4 regions of the Consotaella aegiceratis genome follow, and region 4 is predicted to be linked to each of the others. Evidence: predicted binding sites of a transcription regulator. Region 4 holds the regulator's gene; each other region holds the start of a gene.
What was found. Region 4 encodes LexA, which represses DNA repair genes until DNA is damaged. Its sites were predicted from a motif close to TGTTCNNNNTGTGTTCNG; they were not measured.

Region 1 (5,759 bases), on a different contig from region 4:
AAGGCGATGGGACGGGTTCTCGGCGTGGAGCGCAAGCTGGCCGAACTGATCGCGGCGGGCACCTCGGTGTGCGGCGCCTCCGCGGTCATCGCCACCAACACGGTGACGGGCGGGTCGGACGAAGACGTCGCCTATGCGGTCGCCTGCGTGACCGTTTTCGGATCGCTGGCCATGCTGGTGGCGCCCGTCGTCGCCGAGTTCCTGGCTCTTGATCCGGTCGGCTACGGCCTATGGACGGGCGCGACGATCCACGAGGTCGCCCAGGTCGTCGCGGCGGCCTTCCAGGGCGGCGACGCGGCCGGCCATTTCGGCACGATCGTCAAGCTCAGCCGTGTCCTGATGCTGGCGCCGTTGATCCTCACCCTCGGCTTTCTGTCCCTGGGGCGGCGGGAGCGCGAAGGCCGGTCGGCGAAGGGGGCGCCGATTCCCTGGTTCGTCTTCGGCTTCCTGGCGCTGGTAGCGGTCAATTCGGTCGTCGACATTTCGAGCCCGGTGCACGACACGGTGGCGTTCGTCGCGTCTTTCCTGCTCTCTATGGCACTCGCGGCCATGGGTCTCGACACTCATATCGGGCGTCTGAAGCAGGAGGGCCTGCGTCCGGCCCTCCTCGGGCTTCTCGCCTGGCTCTTCATCGCCGGCTTCGGACTCGGCGCCGTCGAGCTGACGGGTCTCTAGGCGGAACGATCAGGGCTCCGAGAAGCCGCGCGGCGCCACTTCGAGGTTGAACCCCTTGGGATTGCGCTGGAAGATCAGGCTGCCGCCTGCCGACGATCGTGCCGGAACGTAGTCGAGCAGCGCCTGGCTGGTTTCGAGGATACGATCGCCGCTGCGAATCTGGCCGATGACCTCCACATTGGCCGCGGTTTCGTCACCCTTGTTGTAGATGCGAAACTGCGTCTGATAGCCGGACGGCGTGAATTCGGCCCGCTCCACCAGCGCGTAAAGCCGGGGCTCGCGATCGTCCATCAGGATGGCTTCCGACAGGATCACGCCGACCATCCCGAGGAGCAGCAGCCCCGCGACGCCGCCGACGATCCATTCGACAAGCCGCGCTCCGCCGATTTGCCGCTGCGGCGCGGCGTCGTCGTCCATCTCGTGAGCCGTGGCATGCATGGAAACGAGGTTCGTCATGGCCTTCTTCCTCCCTTACAGGATCAGCCGCGCTGCCGCGGCGCCAACCGCAGCGGGAAAGCCGAGCACGCTGATCATCATCAGAATATGGGGCAACGAGTCATTGGCAAGCTGGCCGAACGTCCACAGAACGTAGAGGCTGACAAGGCAGGCCAGCACATAACCCACCACCGTGAAGCGGACGAAATCGCTGCCCCATGCCGCGTCCGGCGTCGCATCCTCCTGACCGTGGAATCCGACGGTGAAGACGAAGGCATGCATGGCGAGGATCGACATCGCGATCAGAACGAGAGCATGCCACTCCGTCATCTTGTAGGAAATCACCACGACCTCTTCGGTCGGAGCCACGTTGAGGCACAGGAACAGGGCGCCGACCGCCATCAGAAAAAGTTCGCTCGGATAGGCGAGCGCTCCCCGCCCTTTTGGCTCGGCCGGGCTGCCGCCGAGCTGGCTGCGGGCGAGCAACGCGCCGAGGCTCGCCGCCACCGCCTGGATGGCGATCTTGTTGACGATCTCGGAGATCGGCATCTCGTCCGAGATCACACCGAAGACGACCAGGATCAGCGCACTCGATACGATACCGAGGCCGTAGGCCACCACGGCGTCGCGGAGGCAGGCGCTCCACCCCGTCGCCTTTTCGAAGCCGATATGGGCGGCGAGCAGGACCAGCAGCGGCAAATGGAGGATCACGAGCAAGCCCAGCCGCAGCGGACTGATGGTGAAGCCGAGCGACCACATTTCCTGAGTCATCAGCATCGGCAATCCGAAGATCAATCCTCCGCCGAGGGCGCGCAGGACGCCCACCAGGAAGCGTTCGTCCGACACCGCAGTCGCTTTCGGCTGATGATGGCCGATACCCTTGTCCAAACCCTGCATGACCGACCTCCGGGAGCTTGCGTCCCTTTTGCCGGCCGTCGGCAGTCAAGCACGGCCGGCTTCTCGACCTTTATCACGCGCTCGAGTCGTTAGCTCGCGGTAAAGTCGAGATCTTTTTCCGCTTGATGGTTACTTTCATTGCTTGGGATGCCGATGTTTTTCTTAAATCCAGAATAAAATATCCTTATGGTTCGACAGCATTGATATCATCGGCGGACGCCGAGGGCGCGTGGCGGGATGGGCGAAGTGCCTGCGTCGTTCCCCTAGTGTTCTGCACCGAATCCATTAGATAGAGCGTCATGGACGACTCTGATCACCAGGCTCCCCCGCCGGCGCGCGGCGGCTCGATCGCGGCCCGTGCCCTTGCCGCTCGTGGCGCGCGCGTGCCGTCCTATCTGGACGGCCTCAATCCCGAGCAGCGCGCCGCCGTGGAAACGACCGAGGGCCCGGTGCTGGTGCTGGCCGGCGCCGGCACCGGCAAGACGCGGGTGCTGACCACCCGCATCGCGCATATCCTGGCCACTGGACGCGCCTACCCCTCCCAGATCCTCGCCGTCACCTTCACCAACAAGGCGGCGCGTGAGATGAAGACGCGTGTCGGCCTGCTGGTCGGAGAAAGCGTCGAGGGCATGCCCTGGCTCGGCACGTTCCATTCCATCGGCGTGAAAATCCTGCGCCGGCATGCCGAACTCGCCGGCCTGAAGTCGAATTTCACCGTGCTCGACCCGGACGACCAGATCCGGCTGATCAAGCAGCTGATCCAGGCGGAGAATCTCGACGACAAGCGCTGGCCGGCGCGCACCTTCGCCAACATGCTGGACGGCTGGAAGAACAAGGGACTGACGCCCAAGGACATCCCGGAGGGCGATGCGCGCGCCTTCGGCAACGGCAAGGGGCGCGAGCTCTATGCCGCCTATCAGGCTCGGCTGAAGGCGCTGAACGCCTGCGACTTCGGCGACCTGCTCCTGCATCCCATCGCGATCTTCAAGGCCCATCCCGACGTGCTGGCGGAATATCATCGCCGGTTCCGCTACATCCTGGTCGACGAGTACCAGGACACCAACGTCGCGCAGTATCTCTGGCTGCGGCTGTTGGCGCAGCGGCCGCAGAGCCGCAGTGCGCCCGTCGCGTCGGACCATGCGCCGATCTCCCCCCTCGTGGGGGAGATGTCGCCGCAGGCGACAGAGGGGGGGAGCGCCGGTGCCGGATCGCCCCCCTCTGCCCTGCCGGGCATCTCCCCCACGAGGGGGGAGATCGGTCCTTCATCGAACGGCCCTGCCCTCGTCAATCTCTGCTGTGTCGGCGACGACGATCAGTCGATCTACGGCTGGCGCGGCGCCGAGGTGGACAACATCCTACGCTTCGAGCGCGACTTCCCTGGCGCGACCGTGATCCGGCTGGAGCGCAACTACCGCTCCACCGCCCACATCCTGGGCACCGCCTCCCATCTCATTGCCCATAACGAGGATCGGCTCGGCAAGACGCTGTTCACCGAGCGCGCCCATCCGGACGACGACAAGGTCGAGGTCAACGCCGCCTGGGATTCCGAGGAGGAAGCGCGCGCCATCGGCGAGGAGATCGAGCAGCTTCAGCGCCGTGAGCACGCGCTCAACGACATGGCGATCCTGGTGCGCGCGTCGTTCCAGATGCGCGAGTTCGAGGACCGCTTCGTCACGCTCGGCCTCAACTACCGTGTCATCGGCGGTCCGCGCTTCTACGAGCGCATGGAGATCCGAGACGCTCTCGCCTATTTCCGCTGCGTCTGCCAGCCGGCCGACGATCTCGCCTTCGAACGCATCGTCAACACGCCCAAGCGCGGGCTCGGCGACGCCACCGTGCGTCTGCTCCACGACTATGCCCGCCAGCGCTCCATCCCGCTGATCGCCGCCGCGCTGGAAATGGTCGATACGGAGGAGCTGAAACCCAAGCCGCGCAATGCGCTGCGCACGGTGGTCGAGGGCATGCGCCGCTGGTCCTCGCTGCTGCCGTCGACCAAGCACACCGAGCTCGCCGAGCAGATTCTCGAGGAGTCCGGCTACACCGAAATGTGGCAGAACGACCGCTCGGCCGAGGCGCCGGGGCGGCTGGAAAACCTCAAGGAGCTGATCCGCTCCATGGAGGAATACGAGTCGCTCCCCGCCTTCCTGGAGCATGTAGCCCTCGTCATGGAGACCGATCAGAACGAGGACCTCGACGCCGTCTCGATCATGACGCTGCATTCGGCCAAGGGGCTCGAATTCGAGACGGTGTTCCTGCCCGGCTGGGAGGAAGGCCTGTTTCCGCATCAGCGCGCGCTCGACGAAGGCGGCAGGTCCGGCCTCGAGGAAGAACGCCGTCTCGCCTATGTCGGCCTGACGCGCGGCAAGAAGCGGGTGAAGATCTGGTTCGTCTCCAACCGGCGCATCCATGGCCTATGGCAATCGACGATCCCGTCGCGGTTTCTGGACGAGTTGCCGGAGGCCCATGTGGAGGTCATCGAAGCCTCGTCGTCCTATGGCGGCTATGGTGCCGGCGGCTTCGGCGGCTACGGCGCCAGCCGCTGGGACGGGCCGACCGGTTTCAGCGAAGCGGCCTACCGCACGCCCGGCTGGCGCAGAGCGCAGGCCGCACAGGCCGGCGGCAGAGCGCGCCAGGGCGACGGCTGGTCGGGCGGACGGACGCGCGAGTTCAGCTATGACGACGACGGCGTGAAGGCCAAGGCCGACCGCTATGCGCGCGAAGCCGGGTTCGACGCCGGCTCGGGCGCCACCGGCAACGACGCGCCCGGCTTTGCCGGTCGCATGGATAGCGGCGGATCGAGGCGTGGCCACAATCAGCCGCCCCGGCGCGACGCCGGCCTCTATTCGTCCGCCCGCGCCGGAGGCCCCCGCGAAATCGCCGGGGAACTCGTGGCCAAATCGGTCAGCCAGGAGGAAAGCAAATTCTCCGTCGGCGACCGCGTGTTTCATCTGAAATTCGGCAACGGCACGGTGGCCGGCGTCGAAGGCAACAAGCTCACCGTCGATTTCGACAAAGCCGGCCAGAAGCGCGTGCTCGACGGGTTCGTCGAGGCGACGTAGGAAAGCGTATCGGCCATCGGGGTTGCTTCTGTCGCGGGCCCGATGGCGGATGCGAAAGCTTCGCTGGCCCCTTGAGCCTGCCTGCGGTCGTTGAAGTGCGAGGTTTGCCGGAGGTTTGGTCGACGCGCGCAAACGCTGGACTCGAACCACGAGGAGCCGGGTCTCAGCGCACCGATCCGGAGCGGTGTGACCGGCGATGGCAAGAGATCCTATCGCGCGGTTCACAACTTCAGCAAAGGCTCGTGTACGGGTTTTCCAAAGCAGCATCCCTCCCATTCCGCAATGGAATCCTAAGCTTAGATCGTCATCAACACTCTGTCGGACGGAGGTCACGCTCCAGCGAGCGGCGCGAAGATTGCGATCGTTCGATAAGTCTACCTTCCGGACACGATTTGTTAACGCCACACGCCTAGATAGTAAGCATTCGCGATAGATTCGATCGCGCCGGCGTCTCGCGCGCTACGCATGATAGACGCGCTTGGGATCGGGGGGCCCCATGGGAGAGCAGGCCCAGCCTTTGTGGAAAAGCCGCCTTCAGGAGACGCTGCGCTTCAACAACGGCTTGATTCTCTTGCTCGTCGCCGGCTTTCTCGGCGTCTTCGCCGCCCTGCTGCTTGAACTGCGCCGCGACGCCTGGGACCAGGCGATGATTTCCATGGACGAGCACGTGAACTCGGTCAGCCGCGACGTGCT
Region 2 (5,759 bases), on a different contig from region 4:
GGGATTATTCAGCCTGCTCAGCAGGCAGAATAGTCCGTTTGTCATAGGAGTGGACAGAAACCGGGAAAGTGCGGGATCAAACGGCCAGAATCGCGATGGTGGTTGCCCGTTCGGGCCGAAAAGCCTATCGGTTGAAGGGGTACAGCCGCGCCGGGCGCGGCGGTTCGCCAGAGACCATAGTTGGCACGGCTCCTGCATCCGTTCGGGCGACGGGCGGGGACTCGTGGGCGGAGAAGACGTCGAGAAGGATTGTCGATGAAGAAGGTCGAGGCCATCATCAAGCCTTTCAAGCTGGACGAGGTGAAGGAAGCCCTTCAGGAGGTCGGGCTGCAGGGTATCACCGTCACCGAGGCCAAGGGCTTTGGTCGTCAGAAGGGGCACACCGAACTCTATCGCGGCGCCGAATACGTTGTCGACTTCCTTCCCAAGGTGAAGGTCGAGATCGTGTTGGCGGACGAGGCGGTCGACGGCGCCATCGAGGCGATCCGCAAGGCGGCTCAGACCGGGCGCATCGGTGACGGCAAGATCTTCGTCTCCAACATCGAGGAAGCCATCCGTATCCGCACCGGCGAGACCGGCACAGACGCTGTCTGAACGGACTTCACCTCCTCATTTTCGTAACTTTGTCGTTTAGTAGAAAGGACCGCTATGACGACGGCCAACGACGTGCTGAAACAAATCAAGGACAACGACGTCAAATTCGTCGATCTCCGTTTCACCGATCCCAAGGGCAAAATGCAGCACGTCACGATGGACGTCGCTGTCGTCGATGAAGACGCATTCGCCGAAGGCGTGATGTTCGACGGTTCGTCGATCGCCGGCTGGAAGGCGATCAACGAGTCCGACATGGTGCTGATGCCCGATCCGGAATCGGCCCATATGGATCCCTTCTTCGCGCAGTCGACCATGGCCGTGGTCTGCGACATTCTCGATCCGATCTCGGGCGAGAGCTACAACCGCGATCCGCGCGGCACCGCCAAGAAGGCCGAGGCCTATCTCAACCAGTCGGGCATCGGCGATACCGCCTTCTTCGGTCCCGAGGCCGAGTTCTTCATCTTCGACGACGTCCGCTACAAGGCCGACCCCTACAACACCGGCTTCAAGCTCGATTCCACCGAGCTGCCGATGAATGACGACGCCGAATACGAGACCGGCAACCTCGGCCACCGGCCGCGCGTCAAGGGCGGCTATTTCCCGGTGCCGCCGATCGATTCGGCTCAGGACATCCGCTCCGAGATGCTGACGGTCATGGCCGAGATGGGCGTCGAGACCGAGAAGCACCATCACGAGGTGGCTGCGGCTCAGCACGAGCTCGGCATGAAGTTCGACAGCCTGACCCGCAACGCCGACAAGCTGCAGATCTACAAGTACGTGATCCATCAGGTGGCCAACGCCTACGGCAAGACGGCGACCTTCATGCCGAAGCCGGTCTATGGCGACAACGGCTCGGGCATGCACGTGCATCAGTCGATCTGGAAGGGCGGCAAGCCGGTCTTCGCCGGCAACGAGTACGCCGGCCTGTCCGAGACCTGCCTCTACTACATCGGCGGCATCATCAAGCACGCTCGCGCGCTGAACGCCTTCACCAATCCGTCGACCAACTCCTACAAGCGTCTGGTTCCGGGCTTCGAGGCTCCGGTGCTGCTCGCCTACTCGGCGCGCAACCGTTCGGCGTCCTGCCGCATCCCCTTCGGCCAGTCGCCGAAGTCCAAGCGCATGGAAGTCCGCTTCCCCGATCCGACCGCCAATCCGTACCTCGCCTTCGCGGCGATGCTGATGGCCGGTCTCGACGGCATCAAGAACAAGATCCACCCGGGCGAAGCCATGGACAAGGATCTGTACGATCTGCCGCCGGAGGAGCTGAAGGACATCCCGACCGTCTGCCGCTCGCTTCGTGAGGCGCTCGAGCATCTCGATGCCGACCGTGACTTCCTGAAGGCCGGCGGCGTCTTCGACGACGACCAGATCGATGCCTATGTCGAGCTCAAGATGGCCGAGGTGCTGCGCTTCGAGATGACGCCGCATCCGGTCGAGTTCGAGATGTACTACTCGGTCTGAGCCGTCCGGCTTCCACTGCATCGGGAAGGCCCTGCTTCGGCGGGGCCTTCTGCGTTTCGGGATGCGTTTTTGCAGGCTGCCGCCCGCAGGTTACCGGATAGATGCGAAGATCCAGTTCAGCGCGGTGCGCCAGTCGATCATGCGGATCGGCGTGCCATGGCTGCCTCCGTCGAAAGAGACGAACCGGACGGGCTGCTGCGGATAGGCCTTGCGGATGTCATCGAACGCCGCTTTTTGGCGGGACCAGGGATAGACGGAATCCTCCGTTCCCTGCGCCATGACCAGCGGGATCGTCGTTGTGCCGGCGGCCGAATGCATGCGCCGATAGCGCTCCAAACTGGAGTTGCCGCCCAGCAGGACGAATCCGTTTACGGAGCGTGCGAAGAACGGCTCTCCAGCGAGTTGCCAGCACAGTTCGCCGCCCATGGAGCCGCAGGCCAGCACCAGCGGCGTGCCGGGATTGTTGCGCCCCAGCTGCTCCAGAAGTCCGCGGATGCGGGCCGCGTCGTCCGGCTGGAACGCGCCGGCGTCGGCGGTGACATAGAGCCCTCCCGCCTTCACCATCAGGTTCTTCAGGCGGTTGAAATTGCCGCCAAAGGTCCAGTCGTTCATCCCCAGCCGGCGGTCGCCGCCGCGGCCGTGGATGAAGACGACGATGGCATGCGGATGGGCCGTGTCTCCCACGGTGGCCACCGGCAACGGCCCGGCCTCGGTCGGCAGCGTCTGTTCATGGCTCAGGCCGGCGGCGATCCGGCTGACATAATTCGGGCGGACACGGCGCTCCGGCACGGCGTCGCGCTGATCGATGTCCCGCGTTTCGGAATAGTCGACGTCGACATAGCGCCCGTCGTCTCGATAGGCGGTCAGTCCTGGATAGGCGAACAGCGCGTCCTTATAAGAGGGCAGCGTCAAAGGCTCCGCAGTGGCGAGGCTCGACGCGGTCGCGAAGATCAAGGCCAGTGTCCCGACGGCGGCCGTGCGACCGCGCCGACGCTCAGTTGCAAGCTTCCGAATCACCTGTCCCCTTCGATCCACGACTTTGGGCGAGTTTTGTGGCGACGCCCGCTCACCGGCCGTTTGTGGTCATTTATCGTTGAAAAGTCTGTGAATCCAGGGCCAGACCACCCTGATTCGATATGGATCGCTTGAAGAACATTTCGTGAAAGTATACGCACGATCCATGGTATCCGTTCTCCAGTTCCTCCCAGGCACTCAGGCGGCACTGCTGATTTCATGAGCGACGATCTCTTCTCCGGCGCGACTGCCAGGGTACGCGCCCCCCGGTCTCCTGCGCGCCCCAAACCGGTGGAAGCGCCGGCGACGACGCAGGTCAACGGCGCGGAGTATACGGCCGCTGACATCGAAGTGCTGGAGGGGCTGGAGCCCGTCCGGCGGCGCCCCGGCATGTACATCGGCGGCACCGACGACAAGGCGATGCATCATCTCTTCGCCGAGGTCATCGACAATGCGATGGACGAGGCGGTCGCCGGACATGCCAACTTCATTGAGGTCGCGCTGGAGGCGGACGGCTCTCTCTCGGTCACCGACAACGGCCGCGGCATCCCGATCGACCCGCATCCCAAATATCGCAACAAGTCGGCGCTCGAGGTCATCATGACCACGCTGCACGCCGGCGGAAAGTTCGACTCCAAGGTCTACGAGACGTCGGGCGGCCTGCATGGCGTCGGCGTGTCCGTGGTGAATGCCCTGTCCGAGCGGCTCGAGGTCGAGGTCGCCCGCAACCGTAAGCTCTACCGCCAGACCTATGCGCGCGGCGTCGCCACGTCGGCGCTCGAGGAAGTCGGCGAGGTGCAGAACCGTCGCGGCACGCGCGTCCGGTTTCTGCCGGACCCTCAGATTTTCGGCGCCCAGGCGCGCTTCGATCCGGCCCGGCTGTTTTCGATGGCGCGGTCCAAGGCCTATCTCTTCGGCGGCGTCGAAATCCGCTGGTCCTGCGATCCTGCGCTGCTCGGCGAGGCAAGCAAGCTGCCGTCGCGGGCGACGTTCCACTATCCTGGTGGGTTGAAGGATTTCCTCGACGATACGCTGGGCCAGGACGGCCGCGTCACCGCGCAGATCTTCTCCGGCCGGACCGAAAAGGTCACGGGTCACGGCGCGGTGGAATGGGCGGTGAGTTGGACGGCCGACGACGGTTTCGTCCACTCCTACTGCAACACCATTCCGACGCCGGAGGGCGGCACGCACGAATACGGCCTGCGCGCCGTGCTGACGCGGGGGCTCAAGGCTTTCGCTGAGGTCTCTGGCAACAAGCGGGCGGCCATCGTCACGGCCGACGACGTCATGCTGACGGCGTCGGCAATGCTGTCCGTCTTCGTCCGCGAGCCCGAGTTCGTCGGCCAGACCAAGGACCGCCTGGCGACCGTCGAGGCGCAGCGGATGGTCGAAGCGGCCATGCGCGATTCCTTCGACATCTGGCTCGCCTCCTCCCCGCAGGACGCCGCCCGGCTGATCGACTGGGTGGTCGACCGCGCCGAGGAGCGGGTGCGCCGGCGCCAGGAAAAGGAGGTCGCGCGCAAGACCGCGACGCGCAAGGTCCGCCTGCCCGGCAAGCTCGCAGACTGCAGCCAGAAGGACGCGGCCGGCGCTGAGCTGTTCGTCGTCGAGGGCGACTCGGCCGGCGGCTCCGCCAAACAGGCACGCGACCGGATGCGCCAAGCGATCCTGCCTCTTCGCGGCAAGATCCTCAATGTCGCCAGTGCCGGACGTGAAAAGATGGGGGCGAACCAGCAGATCGCCGACCTTGTCCAGGCGCTGGGCTGCGGCACGCGGTCGAAATACCGCGAGGAAGATCTGCGTTACGAGCGCGTCATCATCATGACGGACGCCGACGTCGACGGCGCGCACATCGCGTCGCTGCTGATCACCTTCTTCTACCGCGAGATGCCGGAGATGATCCGGCAAGGCCACCTCTTTCTTGCGGTGCCACCGCTCTACAAGCTGAGCCAGGGCGGCAAGACGGCCTATGCCCGCGACGATCGCGACCGGGAGCGCCTGATGGCGAAGGAGTTCAGTGGTCGCGGCAAGGTCGAAGTCAGCCGCTTCAAGGGTCTGGGCGAGATGCTGCCGTCGCAGCTCAAAGAAACCACCATGGATCCTCGCAAGCGGACGCTGCTTCGGGTCGTGGCTGACGATGCGCCGGAAAGCGGCACGGCGGGCGCCGTGGATGCATTGATGGGCAACAAGGCGGAGGCCCGTTTCCGCTTCATTCAGGAGCGTGCCGCGTTCGCGGAAGACGAGGCGATAGACATCTGAGGCTACGCGGTCGGGACGACGGCCGCCTTCGGACCGCTCTACATCGTAATCACCCCGCGCTTTTTTTGTGGCGCTGGGTGGTCCCTACACGCATTCAGTTGAGCACCACAGATTCGTGATGCCTCGACTTTTGAGGCGCCGCCGCGTTGAACCGCAGCTTGGCACTGCGCTAGCCAATGCTTCTCCGATGACTGTCGGATGGCAGCTTCGACGTTGGCGCAAGGCGAAACGACTGTGACGCTCAATATGCCCCCATCCATCTGCGCACCAGCGAAAGGCAAGCCGGCAACGACTATAGTAAGCCCAACCGACATTCGCCGAGACACCAAGCCTTCATTCCCTTGCGTCATCTTTTAGCAACACCTGAATTTAAACATGAATGTATTCGCTTTCGAATAAGAAACAATATTGACGATTCCATGAGGCGC
Region 3 (5,759 bases), on a different contig from region 4:
CGAGCGCCAGGCCGTGCCGGCATCGTCATAGGGCCTGCGGCGCGCCCGCAGCCCGTGCAGCGGGCGCGAGAGGTCCCTTTCGCGCCAGCCAGACGCGATGGACCTGCGTTCCCGGCTCGTCGAACCGATCCCACTCGACCGAGAGACCACACGCCCCCATCAAGGCGCGATAGTCGCTGCCGGCAAAACTCGCATAGGAAAAGTCGACACCGAACATCTGACCGATCACTGTCGAATGGCCCGGGCCGGTGGTCAGCAGTAACAGGCCGCCCGGCCGCAGCCATTCGGCGAAGCGGCGCAGCATTCGCTCCTGCTCGACATGGTCGAGGTAAAAGAAGCTATCCCAGGCGATGATGGCGTCGAACGGCTCGTCCGGCCGATAGTCGAGCATGTCGCTCAGCACCGTTCGCGCCGACGGGTAGCGCCGTCCGAAGAGTGCCAGCATGGGCGCGGAGCCGTCCAGCGCGGTGATCTCGACGCCCGCCTCGACCATCGACGTCAGGCCGGCGTGGCCCGTGCCGCAGCCGCAGTCGAGCAGTTTCGCGCCGGGCGCCAGCCTGCCGGCCAATGCCTCGAAGAACGGCAATTCCCAGCGCTTGAGGCGCCGGGCGGCCTCGAAGCGGGGCGCGATGCTGTCGTAGCCTGCAATGTTCGGTATCATCGTCACGATGCCACCATGGTGGGTGCCTTCAGACATCAATGGTTCCGTTCAACCGGCTTTTCGCCATGTCGCTGTCATTGCGATCGACTGGAGCATCGGAGCAAAAAGGATCCCGTTCCTGACAAATCCAATGCGACGCCACAATTTCCCTAAACGCTCGATCCCGGCTTTTCACTCCGCCGCTCCAGGTTCGGATCGGCGAGACCTCATTCGCTGCCATCGAGATCGGGCCTGAACCGCCATTTCCGTTCGATCGCGGACGACAGATCAAGGCCATTCCGATCGGCAAACAGCAGGACGTGACCGAGCAGATCCGCGGTCTCGTCAGCCAGCGCCTGTCGAAGTTGACCCTCGGCCAGCCCGCGTCGGCGGCCACGTCCGCTCAGCGCATTCCAGACCTGGGTCAATTCGCCGATTTCTTCGTGCATCTTGAGAACGAACCAATCGGCGTCGCGCCGCAGATCGTTCTTCGCGGCGTAGCTCGCCGACGCCGTCTCGAACTGATGCCTCAGCCTGTCCAACATGCGGGCTCGCTCCTGTTTTCCGCTTAGGCCGCCGCCTGCAGCCGCTCTCCGGCTGCGCGGTAGGAGATCGCTTCGGCCAGATGCAGCCGACCGACGGTCTCGGCACCGTCGAGATCGGCGAGCGTGCGCGCCACCTTGAGAATCCGATGATAGGCCCGCGCGGAAAACTTCATCTGCTCGGCCGCGTCGCGCAGGAGCCGGGTCCCGGCATCGTCCGGCGCCGCCGCTGTCTCGACCAGCGCCGCCGAACACTGGGCATTCACCGTCGCCGGCGACAGGCCCATCGCTTCATAGCGCTGCGACTGAAGCGCGCGCGCACGCTCCACCCGCGCCTTGACCACCGCCGAACTTTCCGCCTGCGCAGGCCGGATCAGATCGCTGGCCGTCACGGCGGGCACGTCGACGCGCAGGTCGATGCGGTCCATCAGAGGCCCTGAGATGCGCGCCTGATACTCGGCTGCGCAACGCGGGCCGCGGGCGCAGGTGTGGCCCGGTTCGCCCGCCATGCCGCAACGGCAAGGGTTCATGGCCGCCACCAACTGGATCGAGGCCGGATAGGTCACCCGGTGATTGGCGCGGGCAATCACACATTCTCCAGTCTCCAACGGCTGGCGCAGCGAATCGAGCACGACGGGCGAGAATTCCGGGAACTCGTCGAGGAAGAGCACGCCGCGATGGGCGAGCGACATCTCGCCCGGCCGGGCACGAAGCCCCCCGCCGACCATGGCCGCCATCGAGGCCGAATGATGCGGCGCCCGGAAGGGTCGGCGGTCGGACAGCTTGCCGTCGCCGATCTCGCCGGCCACCGAGGCGATCATCGACACTTCCAGGAGTTCGCGCGGCGTCAGCGCCGGCAGGATCGAGGGCAGGCGCTGCGCCAGCATCGACTTGCCGGAGCCCGGCGGGCCGACCATCAGCAGATTGTGGCCGCCCGCAGCCGCGATCTCCAGCGCCCGCTTGGCCACGGTCTGGCCCTTGATGTCGGCCAGATCGGGCAGGCCGACGGCCGACGAGCGAATGGCCGGCTCGGGGCGCGCGATGACCTGTGTCCCGCGAAAATGGTTGGCGATCTGGATCAGGCTGCGCGCGGCGACGATCGGCATTTCGCTATCCGCCCAGGCGGCTTCGGAACCGCAATCGGCCGGACAGATCAGCCCGCAATCGGCGGCGTTGGCCGCCATCGCAGCCGGCAGCACGCCCGCCACCGGGGCGATCATGCCGTCCAGCGACAATTCGCCGAGCACCACGAAGCCCTGCAGCGCGTCCGATGGAATCGCGCCGAGCGCCGCCATCAGGCCGAGCGCGATCGGCAGGTCGAAATGGCTACCCTCCTTGGGCAAGTCCGCGGGAGCGAGATTGACCGTGACCTTCTTCGGCGGCATGGCCAAGCCGGAGGCGTGGAGCGCCGCCTGCACGCGATCCCGGCTCTCGGCCACGGCCTTGTCCGGCAGGCCGACGATCTGCATGCCCATCTTGCCCGGCGCGACCATCACCTGGACGTCGACAGGAACCGCGTCCACGCCGTGAAAGGCAACCGTTCGGGCTCGAGCCACCATGTCCACGCTCCCTTTGGCGGTCCACCACGACCGATGTTCCAAGAAGCGTAACTTAGGATCGAGGATAAAACAAGAACATTAAAGGAACAAAGCCGGCCAATTGGCTTAAGCTCTGCAACCAGCACGATTTTCGTCAATGACGCCGGCCGGTCTGGAGCGGATTCCGGCGGGCGGCACCGACGTGAACCACTCCCGAGCCGCAGCCGGGAACCCTGCGATCAGGTTCGGCCGAAGGCCTTGAAGGCGACGAGCGTGAACGTGTCGGCCACTCCGTCCATCGGCTGCAGTCTCTCGGTGACGAAGCGGCCGATGTCCTGCCCGTCGTCCAGGTAGAACTTGGCGATCAGGTCGTAATGGCCCGAAGTGGAATAGACCTCGGAGATTTCCTCGACGGTTTCGACCAGAGTGTCGGCGACCTGATAGGCCTGTCCGGGCCGGCATTTGAACTGAACGAAGATCGGCTTCATCGACGGTTTCCTCGCGTTGATGGTGCGCCGGCGTGCGGGCCACCGGATCACGGTTGCAGGCCGGGCAAAAAAGCTGGGCGCAGGTTTGAAGCGGCGCGGCGCGGCCGTCAACCGTCTGCGGATGTTTGTGCTAAGGCTCGCAACACGCGACATCTCGCGCGCTGCTCCCGCCCATTCGAAAGGATCCCTCCATGAGACTATCGCTGGCCGATGCCGAGGCGCTCGTCGGCGCGGCGCTGGAGCGTGTCGGCACGGCGCCGGCCGCCGCCCGATCCGTCGCGGCGGCCCTGGTCAACGCCGAGGCCGCCGGCCAGTCCGGCCACGGGCTGCGCCGTGTGGTGATCTATGCCGCCCAGGTGTCGGCGGGCAAGGTGGATGGCCGCGCCGGTCCGAGCTTTGAGCGGATCGCGCCGGGCGTGCTGCGGATCGACGCCCATTACGGCTTCGCCTACCCGGCGCTCGACCTCGCCGTTGGCGAACTGCCGGCGCTGGTGCGCGAACAGGGCGTGGCGGTCGCCGCGATCCGGCGGTCGCATCATGCCGGCGTCCTGGGGTTGACGGTCGAACGGTTCGCCCAGGTCGGCCTCGTGGCGCTGATGGTGGCGAACGCCCCGGCCGCCATGGCGCCCTGGGGCGGTCGCCTGCCGCTGTTCGGCACCAACCCGCTCGCCTTCGCCGCGCCGGTGGCGCACGGCGACCCGGTGGTGGTCGACCTCTCGCTCTCCAAGGTGGCGCGCGGCAAGGTCATGGCGGCGCGGCAGAAGGGCGTGCCGATCCCCGAGGGCTGGGCCTTCGACAGGGACGGCAATCCCACCACCGATCCCGACGCGGCGATCGCCGGCACGATGGCGCCGATGGGCGACGCCAAGGGTGCGGCCCTGGCGCTGATGGTCGAAATGCTCGCGGCCGGGGTGACCGGCGCGCAATTCGGATTCGAAGCCGACTCGCTGCTCGACGCCGAAGGATCGGCGCCGGCGCTTGGCCATCTAATCCTGGCACTCGACCCCGAGCGGATCGGCGGACCGGGCGCGGTCGAGCGTCTGGCCGCGATGGCGGCGGCCGTCGCCGCCCAGGAGGGCGCGCGCATCCCCGGACGCCGCGGCCAGGAGCTTCGGCGCCAGGCGGAGACGCAGGGAATCGACATCGAGGACGACGTGCTGGCGACGATCCGGGGTCTCTAGCGGCCCGGTCAGTCGCCGATCGCGACGCCCTCGCGCCTCGGATCGGCACCGCCCTCCAGGCCGCCGGCCGTAATGACGATGCCGTGCAGGCCGGAATCAAGATCTGTGACATTGGTCTCGAACCCGGCCTCCGCCAGCGGCCCGGCGAGATCCTCGGCGCTGGTGCCGGCCTCCAGGTCGAATGGGCCGAAGCGGTTGACCAGATGCGGCAGCGAGACCGCCTCCTGCACGTCCATGTTCCAGTCGATGAGCGCGATCAGCGCCTCGGCGACATAGCCGATGATGCGGCTGCCGCCGGGCGAGCCGATGGCGATCCATGGCTTGCCGTCCTTCATCACGATGGTCGGCGACATGGAGGAGCGCGGCCGCTTGCCCGGCTCCACGCGGTTGGCGACGGGCCGTCCGTCCTCCTGCGTGGCGAAGGAGAAGTCGGTCAGCTCGTTGTTCAAGAGAAAGCCGTTCGTCATCAGCCGCGAGCCGAAGCCGTTTTCGATCGTCGTGGTGATGGAGACGACATTGCCGTCGGCATCGACGATCGAGAAGTGGCTGGTGCAGGGCAGTTCCAACGCCTGGTCGTCGCCCCACAGCATGGCGTGGTCCCAGGGCGGTGTGCCGGCGACGACCTCGTCCTCGGCGAGCGCCGCGTCGCCGCCGATAAGCTTCGCCCGTTCGGCGATATAGGCCTTGTCGGTCAGCCCTTTCAGCGGCATGGGCACGAAATCGATGTCGGCCATGTAGCGGCCCCGGTCGGCAAAGGCGAGGCGCGAGGCGTCGCCGATCAGCCGCCAAGCCTCGGCGCTCTCGGCTCCCATCGCACCGATGTCATAAGGCTCGATCAGGCCGAGGATCTGGCCGACGGTCAGCGCACCGGAGGAGGGCGGCCCCATGCCGCAGACCTCCGCTTCGCGATAGTCGACGCAGACCGGCTCGCGCTCGACCACCTGATAGGAAGCAAGATCGGCGAGCGACAGCCTGCCGGGATTGTCCCCAGCGCCATGAACCGTATCGACGATCGCCTGAGCGATCGGCCCTTCGTAGAAGGCCTCGGCGCCATCCGTGGCGATCGCCTTCAGCGTGTCGGCGTAGGCCTGGTTCTTCAGCAGATGGCCGACCGGCAGCGGCTGGCCGTCCAAGAAGAAATAGGCGCTCGGTCCGTCGTAGGTCTTCAGGCGCTCGCCGTCCTCGACGATCAGATCGTGCAGGCGCGGCGACACCTCGAAGCCCTTTTCGGCCAGCTCGATCGCCGGCTGGACCACCCGGCGCCAGGCCAATTGCCCGTAGCGGGCATGGGTCTCGGCCATCAGCTTCAGCGTGCCCGGCGTGCCGACCGATCGGCCCCCGACGACGGCGTCGTAGAACTCCAGAGGCTC
Region 4 (5,759 bases):
CACCGAGACGACGATCCTGTCCGGCGACGTCACCACCCGGATCGAAGGCACAGTCGTCTGGAGGGACCAGGACGAACGCGGCCGGATGCGCTATCGGATAAGGCTCGCCGATACGCAGCGTCCCCACCTCTCACGGCCGCCCGAGGAGGTCCGCATCCTGGTGACGAGCCGGCACGGCTTCTTGCCGCTGGGCAGCACCTATCGCGGCCTCGTGCGCCTGATGCCGCCGTCCGGCCCGGCCTATCCGGGCGGATACGACTTTGCCTTTTCGCCCTATTTCGAGGGGCTGGGTGCGTACGGGTTCAGCCTGGGTGCGCCGGAACCGGCATCAGACACGCTGCAGTCAAACCTTTCACTGCAGCTCATGCGCCTGCATCTCGGCATCGCCGAGCGCATTCGCTCGGTGTTGCCCGGCGCCACGGGCGGCGTCGCCGCGGCGCTGGTCACCGGTGAGCGGTCCGGCATTCCCGACACCGTCACCGAGTGGCTGCGCAAGAGCGGGCTCGCCCATCTGTTGGCGATTTCCGGACTGCACATGGCTTTGGCGGCGGGCTTTGCGATGACCCTGGTTCGCGCCTTGCTGGCGGCCATTCCTGGCTTGGCGCTGCGCTTTCCCGTCAAGAAATGGGCCGCCGCCGCCGCCATCGTCGTCGCCGCTGCCTATCTCGCCATCTCGGGCGCCAACGTGGCGACGCAGCGCGCCTTCATCATGCTCGGTGTCATGCTGCTCGCGATCCTCTTCGACAGGCCAGCCCTGACGCTGCGCAACGTCGCCATCGCGGCGCTGATCGTGATCGCTCTCGGCCCCCATGCCGTGATGACGGCGAGCTTTCAGATGTCGTTCGCCGCAACCACGGCGCTGGTCGGGGCCTATGGCGGCTTCGCGCGCTGGCGCGCCGCGCGATCGTCCCGGTCGAGGGGGCCGCTGCCGCTTTGGCGAAAGCTGATACTCTTTTTCGTCGGCATCGCCGCATCGTCGCTCATTGCGAGCGTCGCCACGGCGCCTTACGCAGCCTATAACTTCCAACGCCTCGCGCCGTTCGGCCTCGTCGCCAATCTCCTGGCGCTGCCGATCTTCAGCCTTTGGGTGATGCCGCTGGCGTTGTTGTCCGTGCTGGCGATGCCCTTTGGCCTCGACGCGCCGTTCCTGCATCTGCTGGCGATCGGACTGGATGCGATCTTCGCCATCGCGCACCTGACGGCCGACCATATGCCCGACGCGGCGAGCGGGATCGTCTCGCCGCTCGCCTTGGCGGTGCTGACGGCTGCTCTGCTGGTGGCGACCCTCTGCGCCAGCCGCCTGCGTTGGATCGCGGTGCCTTTGGCCGGCATCGGTTTGGCTTTGGCGCTGGCGACCGGCTCGCCGCCCGAATTGCTGATCTTCGAGGATGGCGAGGAGGTGGCCCTGATCGCCGAGGACGGCACTGTCTCCTTCCGCAAGGAGCGACCCAACGGGTTCGTCGCGGACCAATGGCTGCGCGCCTATGGAGGCGGCACGGCGACCGCCGACACCGGTTCGCCATTCGATTGCGAGGAGGCTTTCTGCCGCGCCGTCAGCCGCTCGGGACTGACGATCGTGTGGACCGACGACTACGAACTCACCGGGCGAGCCTGCGACGAGGCCGACGTCGCCATCGTCGCACGGGCGATCCGACTGGACGCCTGCCGCTCAGGCGCGCTTCTCGTTACGCTTAGGACACTGCGGCGCACCGGATCACTGGCTATTTCCCGCTCGCCGGCCACGGGCCGGGCGGAGATGCAGACGGCGATCGGCCCGGTTCCCGCCGAGTGGAACGCCCATCGGCTGGCGCCCTGGCCGGAATATTGGCGAAAGCCGGAGATTGCTGACGGCGAGGCCGGCAAATCCGAGGATTGAGAGCTTCGCCGATCGACCATCTCCAGGATCGATCCGAGCGCTGATGCTTGCCGGAGACGATGGCAGCCACACAGCGCTACGGCGTAGACCGATATCCGGCCTCGGCGGCAGGCAACGCGGTCTGGATCCTCGGCACGGTGGCCGAGGATGACGCTGTGAGGAGCCGTTACCTCACTCCGTGTCCGCGTTCCTGCAATAGAGCAAGACTATGGATGAGCCACGACGATATTCGTGCCCTCGGTCGACGGGCGGCGTTCTAGGAATAGCGGCGAATGAGCCCGATCAGCCGACCTTGTACCTTCACCCGATCCGAGCCGAAGATCCGCGTCTCATAGGCCGGGTTGGCCGCCTCCAGGGCAATGCGGTCGCCGCGTCGCCGGAAGCGTTTCAAGGTGGCTTCCTCGTCGTCGACGAGCGCCACCACGATATCGCCGGGCGTGGCCGTATCGGAGCGACGGATGACCACGGTATCGCCGTCGAGGATGCCGGCCTCGATCATCGAATCGCCCTTCACCTCCAGCGCATAGTGCTCGCCGCTGCCACCGATCATGTCGGCGGGGATCGGAATCGAATGAGTCGGGTGCTGGATCGCCGAGATCGGCACGCCGGCGGCGATCCTCCCCATGACCGGAACGCTGAGCGCCGCTCCGTCGCTCACTTCGACCGGCGCAGGGCGGCTCGGCCGGGCCAACGCACCGATGCGGGGCAGGGAGACGCTTTCGGCCTTGGGGGTCTGTGCCCGTCCTTCGATGACGCTCGGCGTGAAGCCGGTTCTCGCCTTGGCGGGCTCAGGCATGCCCTCCGGCAGCTTGAGCACTTCGAGGGCTCGGGCTCGGTTCGGCAGCCGGCGAATGAAGCCCCGCTCCTCCAGCGCCGTAATGAGCCGGTGGATTCCCGACTTCGAGCGCAGATCGAGTGCGTCCTTCATCTCGTCGAAGGAGGGGGGCACGCCTTCCTCCTTCAATCGTTGATGAATGAAGACCAGCAGATCGTGCTGCTTGCGCGTCAGCATCGCCGCGAATCCCTCCGAAAACAAAACCTGAACAAATCTAGCTGTTCTAGTTGTGTTCCGCAAGCGGAACTCGTCAGTCGAGGTCGACGTAGAGGCAGGGATCCCCCGCTTCGGCACGAGCCGCTTGAGCCGGCCGCATCAGCAGAGCCGAGGCGCGGGCATAGATCGACAGGAGCGAGGAGTCCTGCCGGTCCATCGGCGTCACGATCGCGCCGCCCTCTGCCGACAATTCCGATATGGAGCGCAGGAAGTTCGTGCGTTCGCTCGGATTGGCGGGCAGCGCCACGCCCGTGCGGCCCACTCGGGTCAAGGGTTCGGGTTGCCGGCCAGCCAACGCGCGCACCAACGGCCGCAGAAACACCGAGGCCGCCACCAGGCTCGATGCCGGGTTGCCGGGCAGCCCGATCAGCCGCATGCCGTTCAGCCGCCCAGCCATGATCGGCTTGCCCGGCCGCATCGCCACCTTCCAGAAATCGAGCGAAACGCCCTTCGCCTCGAAGACCGCACCGATATGGTCGTGATCGCCGACCGAAGCACCGCCGATCGTCACCAGAAGATCGATTCGCTCGTCGATCGCGCGATCGACGCAGGCGGCGATCTTCGCGGGATCGTCGGGGGCGATTCCATAGTCCAGAATCTCGCCGCCGGCGCGCCGGACGATGGCCGCGACACCATAGCCGTTGGATGCGACGATCTGAGCTGGACCGACCGGCTCTCCGGGTGCCACAAGTTCCGATCCCGTCGCCAGCACGGCCACTCGCGGACGCCGCCGCACCGTCAGAATGGGATGGCCGCCGCTTGCCGCCAGGGCCAGGGCACCCGGACGCAGCCAGGTGCCGACGGACAGCAGGATGTCGTCCTGAGCGAAATCGTTGCCGGCCGGGCGGATGTGCTGACCGGTAGACGGCGCCGCGGTGGCGCGGATCAGGCGATCGCCGAGCGTCTCGGCATTCTCCTGGATCAGGATGCTGTCGGCTCCGGCGGGCACCGGCGCGCCGGTGAAGATACGCACGGCCTGACCGCTGCCGACGGACCCGTCGAAAGCGCTGCCGGCGGCGGCCTCGCCGATCACCTCGAGCGACCGCGATAAATCGGCGAGATCGGCGGCGCGGACGGCGTAACCATCCATGGCCGACGAATCGAAATCGGGCTGGGTGCGGGTGGCGCGAAGCTCGGTGGCGAGAACGCGTTCGAGCGCGTCATGAAGGGCGACGTCTTCCGTGCCCGACGCCGGCTCCACGCCTTCGACGAGCTGGGCGACCGCCTCCTCGACGGAAATCATGATGTTATGCTCCTGCAGTCCAGGTTCCGGATTTGCCGCCTGATTTCTCCAGCAGGCGGATACCGGTGATGGTCATGCCGCGCTCCACCGCCTTGACCATGTCGTAGACGGTGAGGCAGGCGACAGAGACGGCGGTCAAGGCTTCCATCTCGACGCCGGTCTTGCCGCCGACCTTGACCGTCGCGGTCACGCGAAGACCGGGCAGGGCGGGTTCGGCTTCGAGGTCCACCTTCGCCGAATTCAGCATCAGCGGATGACACAGCGGGATCAGTTCTGAGGTGCGCTTGGCCGCCATGATGCCGGCGATGCGCGCGGCCGCCAGCACGTCGCCCTTGGCGGCCTGACCCGAGACGATCAGCGACAGGGTTTCGGGCGTCATCAGAACGAGCCCTTCGGCGCGCGCCACGCGCTGCGTTTCGACTTTTTCGCCGACGTCGACCATGCGCGCATGGCCGCTGGCGTCGATATGGGTCAGACCGGTCTCAGAGGCCTGGGGCGTATCCGTCATGCTGCGGCTCCCGCCTCGACGCCGGTCAGAAGCAGCCGGGTCGCGGCAGTGACATCGGCCTGTCGCATCAGGCTCTCGCCGACGAGAAAGGCGCGAACACCCGCGTCTGCAAGCCGCTGGCAGTCGCCGTGGGTGAAGATGCCGCTTTCGCCGACCAGCAGCCGGTCGTCGGGCACGAGCTTCGCCAAGCGCTCCGACACGGCCAGATCGGTATGGAAGGTCTTGAGATCGCGGTTGTTGATGCCGACCAGCGGCGAGCGCAGCTTCATCGCCCGTTCCAATTCGGCCTCGTCATGCACCTCGACGAGAACGTCCATGCCGAGACCGGCAGCCGTGTCCTCCAACTCCGCGGCACAGGCGTCGTCCACGGCGGCCATGATGATCAGGATGGCGTCGGCGCCCCAGGCGCGGGCCTCGACCACCTGATACGGCTCGAACATGAAATCCTTGCGCAGCGCCGGCAGCGACACGGCGTCCCGCGCGGCCGTCAGGAAGCTGGGATCACCCTGGAACGAAGGCGTATCGGTCAGCACGCTAAGGCAGGCGGCGCCGCCTGCCTCGTACTGCCTGGCGAGGATCGGCGGATCAAAATCGGCGCGGATGAGGCCCTTCGACGGGCTCGCCTTCTTGACCTCGGCGATGAGCGCGAAGCCGCCGTCGGCCTGCCTGCCTTTGAGGGCCTCGGCGAAGCCGCGGGGCGCGCTCTGCGCTTTCGCCCGAGCCTCGATCTCGCTCAGCGAGGTTCGCGCCTTGGCGGCTGCGATCTCCTGGCGCTTATAGGCTTCGATCTTCTTGAGGATGTCGGTCACTCGGTCGCCTCCGCCGCATCGTTGCTGACCGCGACCAGCTTGTCGAGGACGGCGAGCGCCGCACCCTGGTCGACGGCCTGTCGCGCCTGCTCGATGCCGTCGCGCAGGTCCTCGGCCCGGCCCGCCATCACCAGTGCCCCGGCGGTGTTGAGCAGCACGATGTCGCGATAGGGGCTCGGCTTACCCTCCAGGACCGCTCGCAGCGCGGCGGCATTCGCCTCGGCGTCGCCGCCCTTGATGCCGGCCAGGGGATGGCGTTCGAGGCCGACGGA

Region 1: SMD10_RS18890 (ATP-dependent helicase) is a predicted target of LexA. The motif match lies at 2,264-2,281, and genes of this name have one in related genera.
Region 2: parE (DNA topoisomerase IV subunit B) is a predicted target of LexA. The motif match lies at 3,207-3,224, and genes of this name have one in related genera.
Region 3: SMD10_RS06205 (YifB family Mg chelatase-like AAA ATPase) is a predicted target of LexA. The motif match lies at 2,813-2,830, and genes of this name have one in related genera.

The regions. Positions count from the first base shown of each region.
Region 1 is NZ_JAZHFT010000033.1:13,145-18,903, forward strand. Features, by position in the region: gene SMD10_RS18875 (YeiH family protein) at 1-675, shown strand, start outside; gene SMD10_RS18880 (hypothetical protein) at 685-1,131, opposite strand; gene SMD10_RS18885 (TIGR02587 family membrane protein) at 1,147-2,007, opposite strand; gene SMD10_RS18890 (ATP-dependent helicase) at 2,307-5,066, shown strand; gene SMD10_RS18900 (sensor domain-containing diguanylate cyclase) at 5,563-5,759, shown strand, end outside.
Region 2 is NZ_JAZHFT010000014.1:67,231-72,989, reverse strand. Features, by position in the region: gene SMD10_RS11830 (P-II family nitrogen regulator) at 256-594, shown strand; gene glnA (type I glutamate--ammonia ligase) at 649-2,058, shown strand; gene SMD10_RS11820 (alpha/beta hydrolase family protein) at 2,149-3,012, opposite strand; gene parE (DNA topoisomerase IV subunit B) at 3,292-5,331, shown strand.
Region 3 is NZ_JAZHFT010000006.1:29,814-35,572, forward strand. Features, by position in the region: gene SMD10_RS06190 (glutathione S-transferase family protein) at 1-31, shown strand, start outside; gene SMD10_RS06195 (class I SAM-dependent methyltransferase) at 26-697, opposite strand; gene SMD10_RS06200 (nucleoside triphosphate pyrophosphohydrolase family protein) at 868-1,185, opposite strand; gene SMD10_RS06205 (YifB family Mg chelatase-like AAA ATPase) at 1,209-2,741, opposite strand; gene SMD10_RS06210 (Lrp/AsnC family transcriptional regulator) at 2,960-3,208, opposite strand; gene SMD10_RS06215 (Ldh family oxidoreductase) at 3,400-4,389, shown strand; gene ggt (gamma-glutamyltransferase) at 4,398-5,759, opposite strand, start outside.
Region 4 is NZ_JAZHFT010000025.1:33,621-39,379, reverse strand. Features, by position in the region: gene SMD10_RS16380 (ComEC/Rec2 family competence protein) at 1-1,876, shown strand, start outside; gene lexA (transcriptional repressor LexA) at 2,133-2,888, opposite strand; gene SMD10_RS16370 (molybdopterin molybdotransferase MoeA) at 2,962-4,170, opposite strand; gene moaC (cyclic pyranopterin monophosphate synthase MoaC) at 4,175-4,678, opposite strand; gene trpC (indole-3-glycerol phosphate synthase TrpC) at 4,675-5,487, opposite strand; gene trpD (anthranilate phosphoribosyltransferase) at 5,484-5,759, opposite strand, start outside.